Regions from separate parts of the Bacillus cereus group sp. RP43 genome, predicted to be linked through region 2. Evidence: a T-box and tRNA genes for the amino acid it is inferred to sense, from the RefSeq annotation. Region 2 holds a T-box; the other holds one or more tRNA genes.

Region 1 (6,343 bases), 4.2 Mb from region 2:
ATAGTACCTGTGAAGATGCAGGTTACCCGCGACAGGACGGAAAGACCCCGTGGAGCTTTACTGTAGCCTGATATTGAATTTTGGTACAGTTTGTACAGGATAGGCGGGAGCCATTGAAACCGGAGCGCTAGCTTCGGTGGAGGCGCTGGTGGGATACCGCCCTGACTGTATTGAAATTCTAACCTACGGGTCTTATCGACCCGGGAGACAGTGTCAGGTGGGCAGTTTGACTGGGGCGGTCGCCTCCTAAAGTGTAACGGAGGCGCCCAAAGGTTCCCTCAGAATGGTTGGAAATCATTCGTAGAGTGCAAAGGCATAAGGGAGCTTGACTGCGAGACCTACAAGTCGAGCAGGGACGAAAGTCGGGCTTAGTGATCCGGTGGTTCCGCATGGAAGGGCCATCGCTCAACGGATAAAAGCTACCCCGGGGATAACAGGCTTATCTCCCCCAAGAGTCCACATCGACGGGGAGGTTTGGCACCTCGATGTCGGCTCATCGCATCCTGGGGCTGTAGTCGGTCCCAAGGGTTGGGCTGTTCGCCCATTAAAGCGGTACGCGAGCTGGGTTCAGAACGTCGTGAGACAGTTCGGTCCCTATCCGTCGTGGGCGTAGGAAATTTGAGAGGAGCTGTCCTTAGTACGAGAGGACCGGGATGGACGCACCGCTGGTGTACCAGTTGTTCTGCCAAGGGCATAGCTGGGTAGCTATGTGCGGAAGGGATAAGTGCTGAAAGCATCTAAGCATGAAGCCCCCCTCAAGATGAGATTTCCCATAGCGTAAGCTAGTAAGATCCCTGAAAGATGATCAGGTTGATAGGTTCGAGGTGGAAGCGTGGCGACATGTGGAGCTGACGAATACTAATAGATCGAGGACTTAACCATATAATATGAAGCAACGTTATCTAGTTTTGAGAGAATATAAAAAACTTATTGACTTTCAGTTTGAATAAGTTATAATAATTATTGTCTCAAAAGAATAATGTCTGGTAATGATGGCAGAGAGGTCACACCCGTTCCCATACCGAACACGGAAGTTAAGCTCTCTAGCGCCGATGGTAGTTGGGACCTTGTCCCTGTGAGAGTAGGACGTTGCCAGGCAATATTATTCCGCAGTAGCTCAGCGGTAGAGCTATCGGCTGTTAACCGATCGGTCGTAGGTTCGATTCCTACCTGCGGAGCCATTGGAGAGCTGTCCGAGTTGGCCGAAGGAGCACGATTGGAAATCGTGTATACGTCACAAGCGTATCAAGGGTTCGAATCCCTTGCTCTCCGCCATAAGGAATTTATAATATTTGGCCCGTTGGTCAAGTGGTTAAGACACCGCCCTTTCACGGCGGTAACACGGGTTCGAATCCCGTACGGGTCACCACTTTTGGAGGATTAGCTCAGCTGGGAGAGCACCTGCCTTACAAGCAGGGGGTCGGCGGTTCGATCCCGTCATCCTCCACCATATAAATTATATGAATAATATTGTCGCGGGGTGGAGCAGTACGGTAGCTCGTCGGGCTCATAACCCGAAGGTCGCAGGTTCAAATCCTGTCCCCGCAACCAAATGGTCCCGTGGTGTAGTGGTTAACATGCCTGCCTGTCACGCAGGAGATCGCCGGTTCGACCCCGGTCGGGACCGCCATTTTAATAAGGCTCGGTAGCTCAGTCGGTAGAGCAGAGGACTGAAAATCCTCGTGTCGGCGGTTCGATTCCGTCCCGAGCCACCATTTTAATAAAATATGCCGGCTTAGCTCAATTGGTAGAGCAACTGACTTGTAATCAGTAGGTTGGGGGTTCAAGTCCTCTAGCCGGCACCATGTAAGTTTCGGAGGGGTAGCGAAGTGGCTAAACGCGGCGGACTGTAAATCCGCTCCTTCGGGTTCGGCAGTTCGAATCTGCCCCCCTCCACCATTTTACATAGGGGCATAGTTTAAAGGTAGAACTGAGGTCTCCAAAACCTCCAGTGTGGGTTCAATTCCTACTGCCCCTGCCAAATATATAAACACAACATGGCGGTTGTGGCGAAGTGGTTAACGCACCGGATTGTGGCTCCGGCATTCGTGGGTTCGATTCCCATCAGTCGCCCCATTTTATTTTTTAAAATTATAAATAAATTAATGGATACTTACATATAATTAAGTAAAACTTCGGTGGGCTATAGCCAAGCGGTAAGGCAACGGACTTTGACTCCGTCATGCGCTGGTTCGAATCCAGCTAGCCCAGCCATTTTTGCGGAAGTAGTTCAGTGGTAGAATACAACCTTGCCAAGGTTGGGGTCGCGGGTTCGAATCCCGTCTTCCGCTCCATTTTAACTTCATATGGCGGCATAGCCAAGTGGTAAGGCAGAGGTCTGCAAAACCTTTACCACCGGTTCAAATCCGGTTGCCGCCTTTATTTTATGCCGATGTGGCGGAATTGGCAGACGCGCACGACTCAAAATCGTGTTCCTTCGGGAGTGTCGGTTCGACCCCGACCATCGGTATCGGTGACTTAAAAAAGACTCTAACAGAAATGTTAGAGTCTTTTTTGTTAAATTATTCTATATGATTCTAAAATTCGTAATAAACTTAGGAATTCATGTATAATATAACTTGTCGAAAGAACAAAATGATAGTGATTTATATTATGTCTGTAATATGAATCAAAAATGAACTTTTTATATTTCTTTTAAAAATGTGTTGAATACACATTATATTTCATATTAATATTTTTATGTAGATTTAAAATGGGAAAGAGAGTGGAAAGTATGGGCCGTAAATGGAATAATATTAAAGACAAAAAAGCATCAAAAGATGCAAATACAAGCCGTATATACGCGAAATTTGGACGTGAAATTTATGTGGCAGCAAAACAAGGCGAGCCAGATCCAGAATCAAACCAAACACTAAGAGTCGTATTAGAGCGTGCGAAAACATACAACGTACCAAGAACAATTATTGACCGTGCAATTGAAAAGGCAAAAGGCGGTTCAGAAGAAAATTATGACGAGCTTCGTTATGAAGGTTTTGGACCAAATGGATCTATGGTAATTGTAGATACACTGACAAATAACGTAAACCGTACTGCAGCAGATGTACGAGCTGCATTTAGCAAAAACAGTGGTAACATGGGTGTAAATGGTTCTGTGGCTTACATGTTTGATGCGACAGCTGTTATCGGTCTTGAAGGTAAAACGTCAGATGAGGTTCTTGAAATCTTAATGGAAGCAGATGTAGATGCACGTGACATTCTAGAAGAAGAAGATTCTGTTATCGTTTATGCTGAACCTGATCAGTTCCATTCAGTACAATCTGCACTTAAAGATGCTGGTGTTGAAGAATTTACAGTTGCAGAATTAACAATGCTTGCACAAAGTGATGTAGAACTTCCTGAAGATGCTCAAGAACAATTTGAAAAAATGGTTGATGCATTAGAAGATTTAGAAGATGTACAACAGGTTTACCACAACGTAGACCTAGGAGAATAATAAAAGACAGGAGACCCTTTCGTTTAACGGATAGGGTCTTTTTTTATGGAGTTAATTAAGGTGGTAAAGTATTAAAGGTATTTTGTAGCTGTTAGGGAAGATGGTTATAGGTTTGCATTTTAAATAATCGTATTTCTAGGAGGTATTTCTGTGGAGCATAAAACACCAAAGCATATTGTTGCCGTAGCAGGTTATTTAACAAATGAAAAGAATGAGGTGCTTTTAACGAAAGTGCACTGGCGAGCTGATACGTGGGAAATGCCAGGAGGACAGAGAAGAAGGAGAAGCACTCGATCAAGCTGTTTGTAGAGAAATAATGGAGGAAACAGGATTAACGGTGAAACCAATCGGAGTCACAGGGATTTATTATAACGCTTCTATGCATATTGTAGCTGTTGTTTTTAAAGTAGCATATGTTAGTGGTGAAATAAAAATTCAACCTGAAGAAATAAAAGAAGCCAAATTTGTTGCTTTAAACGAAGAGAACATCGATGAGTATATAACGCGTCCACATATGAAATCCAGGACACTTGATGCGATGAAAGCAACGCATTTCATTCCATACGAAACATGGGAAGTTCAGCCATATAACCTTATAGGAAGGTTGTAAAGTTTAGGTTAGTAATTTGAGGACAGCTCAAATTACTAACCTTTTCTTTATGTATACTGTTTCAAAAAAAGGTCACAATAATAAAGTGTAGGCTAATAATTAGTGGTAGTCTTGCTGCCCGCAAATAGTGAGATAATGCGAAAGCTAGTCTTGATTTCAAGAACGTTTGTTCTGTATAATAGTGATATATCATATATAATTAGATTGCTAGATGTTTAAAAGTATAAATATATAAGCTGATATAATAAAAGAATAAAGTGAAATTAAGGAGAGTCCTACTTCCTATAAATAGTGTGATAAATAAATGTATATTCAATATTTCATATGAATAGTAGATAAAAAAGGACTGTGATACAATACATTTTTACACCTTACAATGTTGTAAGGTAGGTGTAAGAGAAATCGATGGGATATTCTTTTACAACAAGGTATTCTTAAATTAAGAGTTATATGCTGTGTAGAAAAGAGGTGTTCGAGATGAAAGAACGAGTATTATCTAGAGTGAATTATCATCAAAAAGTTGCATTAAATCCATTAACTAAATTTCTTTATAAAGCCATTATATTATTATTATTGTTAAGTTTTGCATTATTATTCGTTGGAAATGTAATGATTGAGCGGAGTGATATTAGTAAATTACATGTACCCGCTAAGTTAGAGGTGCCAGAATCATTAACACACGCATTTATTGCGACGGAAGATAAAAGGTTTTATCATCATAACGGTTTAGACTATATAGCAATTATCAGGGCTTCTATTGAAAATATAAAAGCTGGTGGTGTTGTGCAAGGAGGAAGCACGATTACACAGCAGCTATCTAAAAATGCTTTTTTATCTAATGAACGTACATTTTCTCGTAAGTGGAAAGAAATTTTTTATACGAAAAAGATTGAACGTACATTCACAAAGGATGAGATTTTAAAATTATATGTGAGTAATATTTACTACGGAGAAGGAGCATGGGGAATTGAAAAAGCAGCAAACCTTTACTTCGGTAAAAAGGTGGATCAATTAACACTGGCAGAGAGTGCAATGATGGCTGCTGTAGTAAAAGCACCGGCTTATTACTCACCCGCACAAAATTATGATAAAGCAGTTGAGAGACGGAATGTAGTTTTAAGGCTAATGGAGAAAGAAGGCTATATAAATCATGATGAATATGTGCAAGCAGTTAGTGAGAAATTAGTAATTCGTCATGATATAAAAACAGAGCAATCCATGTTAAAAAATGCCCGTGAAAAAGCAGTAAGTTAAAAGAAGTTCCTACATAGGGGCTTCTTTTTTTTGAATAATTTGTGACAAAAGACGACACAATATTGTCACAAATGTTGTATTTTTGTAATTTATGTGAGCGTGTTCATTGCGTGACCTATGTAAGTATTGATATTATGTGTATTGTGTACAATGATGTATACAGAATATGAAATTAAAGAGGAATGTATATGAAATCATCAAACAAACTCATGGCTCTTGGTATAGTTTTTTCTATTGCAGTATTGATTGTAATCGGGACGATTGTGTATAGCATCATAAATGACAAGAAAGATAAAGGGAATGAGATGTTTGCTTATTCTACGCAACAATCTTTAGGTAAAGATGATGCTCCAGTTAAGGTAGTTGAATTTGGAGACTTTAAATGTCCAGCTTGTCGTACTTGGGATGTAACAGTATTGCCACGATTAAAAGAAGAGTATATTGATAAAGGTAAAGTGCAGTTATATTTTATTAACTTCCCGTTTATCGGAAAAGACTCTGATTTAGGTGCAGCTGCTGGTGAAGCAATTTATAAACAAGATCAAGATTCATTCTGGATTTTCTATGATGAGATTTATCAAAATCAAAAGAAAGATACGGAAGAATGGATTACAGAAGAATTACTTCTTAATATTGTGAAAGAAAAACTTCCAAAAATTAATGTAGAACAATTTAAAAAAGATTTACACAGTAAAGAAATGAAAGATAAAGTACGTAAAGATTCAGATCGTGCTCAAAAATTAAAAGTTCAAGGTGCTCCTTCAGTATATATAAATGGGAATCTTGCAAACCCTGATTTCGATAGTATGAAGAAGGCGATTGATAAAGAATTGAAAAAGTGATGAGTTATCTCATCACTTTTTCGACTTTTTTCGATAAAATTCTTGCTTCGATTTTTTTTACATGCTATACTACTTTACATAAGTTATTTTAATATCTTATATTTATTTCATATTTGCGGGTGTAGTTTAGTGGTAAAACAAGAGCCTTCCAAGCTCTGGTCGAGAGTTCGATTCTCTTCACCC
Region 2 (6,343 bases):
ACTCGTGATATTAAAAAGGGTGAGTTGATACACTCAGCACCAGTTATCTCTTATCCGAATGAACAGCATGAACACATTGAGAAAACGTTACTTGCTGACTACGCATTTGAGTATGGGGTAAATCATACGGCATTCCTTTTAGGATACGGCATGTTATTTAATCATTCATATAAGCCGAATGCAACGTATGATATTGTCTTTGAGAATCATATGTTTAACTTCTTTGCTTACAAAGATATAAAAGCGGGAGAAGAGATTTTAATCAATTATAATGGTGAAGTTGATGACGATGAGCTATTATGGTTTGATAAGGAAAAAGAAGAGAACGAAAAATAATTTAAAGAGTATAAAAAGGGCACATTCTGTGGGATGTGCCCTTTTTTTATTGATGAAAATAAAGTAAAGATTACAAAAAAATACCACTTTTCTTTCGTATGGTATAGTAAGATATTGAAGGGTATTGCTTTGAAAAACCTATATATTTTACAAATTGTTGTCTATATGGTTACATGTCAAGTTTAGTAGCCCATTTGGGTTGCTTTATTATGCGATATATATTTTAATATGAGTGGAACCTCTTATAATTTAAGAGGTTTATAGGTGTGCTTTATGTACACTTTATCCACCACTTGGGCTTTTTATTTGTAGCGCATTGTTATGTGGGGATATTATGGGCCCGTGGATAGCGGGATAAAAAGATTATAGAAATAGAGGAATCGTAAAATGAATATGCATGAGGTTTATAAATATTTAAGTACAGTATTGCCTGAAGGTCATGTGAAGCAAGATGAAATGCTAAAGAATCATACGCATATTAAAGTTGGCGGGAAAGCGGATGTATTCGTTGCTCCTACGAATTATGATGAAATTCAAGAAGTTATAAAGTATGCGAATCAATACAATATTCCAGTTACGTTTTTAGGAAATGGATCGAATGTCATTATTAAAGACGGTGGTCTTCGCGGGATTACAGTAAGTTTAATTCATATTACAGATGTTACTGTAACAGGAACGACGATTGTGGCACAGTGCGGTGCAGCAATTATTGATGTATCACGTATTGCGTTAGACCACAATTTAACAGGTCTTGAGTTTGCTTGTGGTATTCCAGGTTCAGTTGGCGGAGCATTATATATGAATGCTGGTGCGTACGGTGGGGAAGTATCGTTTGTATTAACAGAAGCTGTTGTAATGACGGGTGATGGAGAGCTACGTACTTTAACGAAAGAAGCATTTGAATTTGGATATCGTAAGAGTGTATTTGCGAACAATCATTACATTATTCTTGAAGCGAGGTTTGAACTTGAAGAAGGTGTACGTGAAGAGATTAAGGAAAAGATGGATGATTTAACGTATAAGCGTGAATCAAAACAACCTTTAGAGTATCCTTCATGCGGTAGTGTATTTAAGCGTCCACCAAATAATTTTGCGGGTAAGCTTATTCAAGAATCAGGATTGCAAGGTAAGCGAATTGGCGGAGTGGAAGTTTCTTTAAAACACGCTGGATTTATGGTGAATGTTGATAACGGAACAGCACAAGATTACATCGATTTAATTCACTTCGTACAAAAGACAGTTGAAGAGAAATTCGGTGTGAAGTTAGAGAGAGAAGTAAGGATTATTGGAGAAAATCTATAATAATCTTTGAATTAAAAACGTATAAAAGTATGAATTATTTTAAAATAACATTTGGGTATTGTTGACAATTTGTTTTCAATTCAATATAATGGCTAATAATTTAACAAATAACATACGTTGAAAGAGCCCAGTAGCAGTTTGTCACTGTTATCAAAGAGAGCTAGGGGTTGCTGGAACCTAGCACAAACAAACTTGTGAATTACACTCTGGAGTATCTTAGGTAACGCTAAGCGGAGTAGCAATCGATATTATTGCTAAGAGTGGTATGAGTAGCTATGCTATTTATGCAAACTGGGTGGTAACACGGTGAATAATCGTCCCTATGTCATAGACATAGGGGCTTTTTTGTTTTTAAAAAATAAAGGGGATGACAAAAGATGAATATTATTGAAGAATTAGAATGGCGCGGTGCTGTGAATCAGCAGACAGATGAAGAAGGTTTACGTAAGTTAGTAGAAGAGAAAAAGATTTCGCTATACTGCGGAGTTGATCCGACTGGTGATAGTATGCATATCGGACATTTGATTCCTTTTATGATGATGAAGAGATTCCAATTAGCTGGTCATCATCCTGTTATTTTAATTGGTGGGGCAACAGGAACAATTGGTGATCCAAGTGGACGTCAATCAGAGCGTCAACTGCAAACGTTAGAAGTAGTGCAGCATAATGTAGATGCGTTAACAGCACAAATGAAAAAGCTATTTGACTTCGGCGGGAATAGCGAAGTGAAGATGGTAAATAATTATGACTGGACACATAAAATAAATATTATCGAGTTTTTACGTGATTACGGAAAAAACTTTAGCATAAATAGCATGTTAGCAAAAGATATTGTCGCAAGTCGTTTAGATACAGGAATTTCATTTACAGAGTTCACGTACCAAATCTTGCAAGCAATGGACTTCCATCATTTATACAAAGAAGAAGATGTTCAATTGCAAATCGGTGGTAGTGATCAATGGGGAAATATTACGAGTGGTTTAGACTTAATTCGTAAATTAGAAGGCCACGAGGCGAAAGTATTCGGGCTAACAATTCCGTTATTATTAAAATCGGATGGTACGAAATTTGGTAAATCAGCAGGTGGTGCTATTTGGCTTGATCCGGAAAAAACAACACCGTTTGAATTTTACCAGTTCTGGGTGAATACAGATGACCGTGATGTAATTAAATACTTGAAATACTTTACGTTCTTAACGAAAGAGAGAATTGATGAATTAGCAGCGAAGGTAGAAACAGAGCCTCATAAACGCGAAGCGCAAAAAGTATTAGCAGAAGAAATGACGAAATTCGTTCATGGAGAAGAAGCACTTTTGCAGGCTGTGAAAATTACAGCGGCGTTATTTAGCGGAGATATTAAATCGTTAACAGCGGATGAAATTGAACAAGGATTTAAAGAGATGCCGACATTCGAGTCTTCAAAAGAGACGAAAAACATTGTAGAGTGGTTAGTTGATTTAGGAATTGAACCTTCTAGACGTCAAGCGCGTGAAGACATTAATAACGGTGCGATTTCTATGAATGGTGAGAAAGTAACGGATGTAGGTACGGATGTTACTGTAGAAAATTCGTTTGATGGAAGATTTATTATTATTCGTAAAGGGAAGAAGAACTATAGCTTAGTGAAATTGGGATAATAGTTTTTGTGGAAGAGTGGAAGTAAGAAAGATACTTTCACTCTTTTCGTATACACAATTTCGACACAAAAAAGTCAGTATATTTAGATAATTGAAGAGGGTTATAGTATTCCTCTGCCGAATATAAATAAGTAGAGAATATTACGGATAAAAATAGCCCGAACCATGCCGGGCATGATTCGGGCTTATATTCAGATTAGTAAGCTAAGCTGAATAGACCTTTAATGTGTGATAAGTAACGAACGTTACTTGCTTCTTTCATTAATGATGCCGGTAAGCCTTTAAGCGGAGTATTGCTTGCTCCGATTGTAGCAACAGCATCTTTACGTCCTAGACTAGCAAGTGTTCCAGAGTTGATAGGTGCGAACTCTTCGAATGCTTTGCCTTCTAGTGCTGCGTATAAGTTGTATCCAATTAATTCACCCATTTGCCAAGCGATTTGTGCAGTTGGTGGGTATGGACGACCGTCTGGAGAGAAGACAACAGCGCTGTCTCCAGCAACGAATACGTCTTTGTGAGAAGTAGATTGCAGGTGTGCATCAACAGTTGCACGTCCACGGTTTACTTCAAGACCTGATTCACCAATTAATGGGTTACCTTGTACGCCGCCTGTCCAAACGAATGTGTTAGCAACGATTTTTTGACCGTCTTTTAAGTCGATTTCATTGCCGGCAACGTTTGTTACAGGAAGACCTGTTAAGAATGTAACACCGCGTGCTTCTAAGCTAGTAGTTGCACGTTCGATTAAGTGATCTGGTAATACTGGAAGGATTTTTGGACCTGCTTCAACAAGAAGAAGTTTAACTTCTTTTGGATTTACGCCGTGGCTTTTTGCAAGTTTAGGCATAATGTCAGCAAGCTCACCAACTAGCTCAACGCCAGTTAATCCGCCACCACCGATTACGATTGTAGCATCAGCTTCGTTTTTCGTTTTAGCGTATTCACGAATACGGTCTTCAACGTGTTTGTAGATTTTGTTTGCATCAGCAGCAGATTTTAATACCATGCTGTTTTCTTCTAGTCCTGGAATACCGAAGTAAGCAGTTTTACTTCCTAAAGCAACTACAAGTGCATCGTAAGATAGTGTAGTGCCACCAGCTAGTTTGATTTCTTTGCTATCAACTGAGAATGACTCAACTGTTGCAATTTTAAGATCGATGTCTTTGCCTTTGAAAAGCTTTGTAAGTGGCATTGCAACTGCTTGCTCAGCAACGTTACCAGCTGCAAGGCGGTGTAGTTCAGTGATGATTTGGTGCGTTGGGTATTGGTTAATCACTGTAACTTGTGCTTCTGATTTGCTGTAATATTTACGTACGTTTAGAGCGGCAAGAAGACCGCCATAACCAGCGCCTAAGATGACAATTTGTTTTGACATAGTATGATATCCCCCGTCTTTACTAATTGTTGTTATAAGTTAAATTATTTATTGTTACGTTCTGCACTAATTTGAAGGTATGCGTTCACAAAGCGGAACATTTTTTGTGCTTGTGGGTCTTTTAGTAATTTTAATAGACCGAACAGGCCGATAACTTCGTTGCTTTCGTCAGCACGATCTTTCGCTTCGATAGCAGTTGCAGCCATGCCTTTCACTGTATCTTTTACAGGTTCTACAAGCTCTGTGATTGCACTAACAGTGTCGCTTTTTAATACTTCATCAGTAGCAACAGTTTGAGCGAAGTCATAAGACTTAGTTAAAATATTAACAAGCTCAGTTAATTTTGGAAGCTGTTCCACTAGTGTTGTTAATGATTCTTGTACCTCAGGTTTTAACAACTGATCAAGTACATCAAGTTGTCCTTGGCTAGCAGAAATTTGTACAGTTTCTTGTTCTGGCTTTGTTTGAGTCATAGTTTCTGGCATCTCCAATTCTCCTTTACGATAGCAATACTCTTATTTTTGATAGGTAAGATAGTAAACGTTTGCGAAACTTTATACAAAGTTTCACAAAGCACAATAAAATGCCTTTAAATTTATGATAGCAAGTAAGCTGAAATCATAAATCCAAAACCATAATGTCCTACCTATTATTTATGAACTGTCCGATACATGGCTTGTCCGCATAATGGAAAGTTCCCTTATCGGAAAGTGTATATAATATATATCCTATATTATATACTATATACACGTATGTTAACATAAAAATGATTCCTAATTATTTGATATTGATGCTGTAACCTAGTATTGACAAGGAATGAAAGCGCATAAAATATTTTATCTATCTTAAAAATGTACATATATATAAAGAAAAAAAGGGGAAAATGGACAGATTTATGTTCATTTTTTCCTTTTTTTATTGTTCATCCTCTGTAATTAGCATCGATGTGTTACCGCTTTTTTCAAGGTGGCATTCGCCCCAAGTACAAAGAGAATCGAGAATTGATTCTAAAGACCATCCGTAGTCAGTAAGAGAATATTCTACTTTTGGTGGTACTTGATTGTATACCTTTCTTTGAATAACCCCATCCTCTTCTAACTCGCGTAATTGCTGTGTTAACATCTTTTGTGTAATACCAGGCATTAAACGTTTTAGTTCACTCGTTCTCTTTGTACCTTTCGTTAAGTGGCAAAGAATAACGACTTTCCATTTGCCACCGATAACCTCTAAGGTCGCCTCGACAGGAATATTATATTTCTTCATATAAAAAATCTCCTTGGATGAATGTAAATTTCAGTTCTTCAACAAAAGAAGCTAAATAAGTTAAATGTTACTTTTTAGTGCCTATAGCACTTTAAAGTACGTACTTTTTATCGTGTTGAATATGTTCCATAATAGCATACGTAAGAGGGAAATGAGTAGTACGGTACTAAAAAGTGCCTATGTTACTTTTTAGTATCTATCGTACTTTAAAGTGCGTTCTTCAAAAAAAGAGTGAAGCCATTCATAATAGCATTTAACAGCAGTAAAGTTATTTTTGTAGAAGATAAAAAGGCCTTTTTATCACACTATTATGATTGGATTTCTCGTATTAAGGAGGAGTTCAATTGAATTCATATACAGTATCATCTTCGGCTGTTCAGACGAATCGAAGAAGTATGTTTGCTTTATTAGCGCTAGCAATTAGTGCGTT

The links. The T-box of region 2 lies ahead of tyrS (tyrosine--tRNA ligase). A T-box ahead of a tRNA ligase gene usually reads a tRNA of that ligase, here a tRNA-Tyr.
Positions count from the first base shown of each region.
Region 1: it encodes a tRNA-Tyr, which carries the amino acid that the T-box ahead of tyrS (tyrosine--tRNA ligase) is inferred to sense. The anticodon was not compared.

Region 1 covers NZ_JARVHQ010000001.1:4,631,680-4,638,022, reverse strand. The annotation lists rRNA gene QCI75_RS24150 (23S ribosomal RNA) at 1-882, shown strand, start outside; rRNA gene rrf (5S ribosomal RNA) at 983-1,098, shown strand; tRNA gene QCI75_RS24140 (tRNA-Asn) at 1,107-1,181, shown strand; tRNA gene QCI75_RS24135 (tRNA-Ser) at 1,184-1,275, shown strand; tRNA gene QCI75_RS24130 (tRNA-Glu) at 1,295-1,369, shown strand; tRNA gene QCI75_RS24125 (tRNA-Val) at 1,375-1,450, shown strand; tRNA gene QCI75_RS24120 (tRNA-Met) at 1,475-1,551, shown strand; tRNA gene QCI75_RS24115 (tRNA-Asp) at 1,555-1,630, shown strand; tRNA gene QCI75_RS24110 (tRNA-Phe) at 1,640-1,715, shown strand; tRNA gene QCI75_RS24105 (tRNA-Thr) at 1,730-1,805, shown strand; tRNA gene QCI75_RS24100 (tRNA-Tyr) at 1,816-1,899, shown strand; tRNA gene QCI75_RS24095 (tRNA-Trp) at 1,908-1,981, shown strand; tRNA gene QCI75_RS24090 (tRNA-His) at 2,001-2,076, shown strand; tRNA gene QCI75_RS24085 (tRNA-Gln) at 2,140-2,214, shown strand; tRNA gene QCI75_RS24080 (tRNA-Gly) at 2,220-2,294, shown strand; tRNA gene QCI75_RS24075 (tRNA-Cys) at 2,309-2,379, shown strand; tRNA gene QCI75_RS24070 (tRNA-Leu) at 2,389-2,470, shown strand; gene QCI75_RS24065 (YebC/PmpR family DNA-binding transcriptional regulator) at 2,735-3,454, shown strand; partial or broken gene QCI75_RS24060 (NUDIX hydrolase) at 3,605-4,064, shown strand; gene QCI75_RS24055 (transglycosylase domain-containing protein) at 4,542-5,318, shown strand; gene QCI75_RS24050 (DsbA family protein) at 5,507-6,160, shown strand; tRNA gene QCI75_RS24045 (tRNA-Gly) at 6,276-6,343, shown strand, end outside.
Region 2 covers NZ_JARVHQ010000001.1:403,739-410,081, forward strand. The annotation lists gene QCI75_RS01985 (SET domain-containing protein) at 1-336, shown strand, start outside; gene murB (UDP-N-acetylmuramate dehydrogenase) at 724-1,638, shown strand; T-box leader at 1,747-1,963, shown strand; gene tyrS (tyrosine--tRNA ligase) at 2,016-3,275, shown strand; gene QCI75_RS02000 (NAD(P)/FAD-dependent oxidoreductase) at 3,472-4,650, opposite strand; gene QCI75_RS02005 (DUF1641 domain-containing protein) at 4,695-5,135, opposite strand; gene QCI75_RS02010 (winged helix-turn-helix transcriptional regulator) at 5,566-5,913, opposite strand; gene QCI75_RS02015 (MFS transporter) at 6,309-6,343, shown strand, end outside.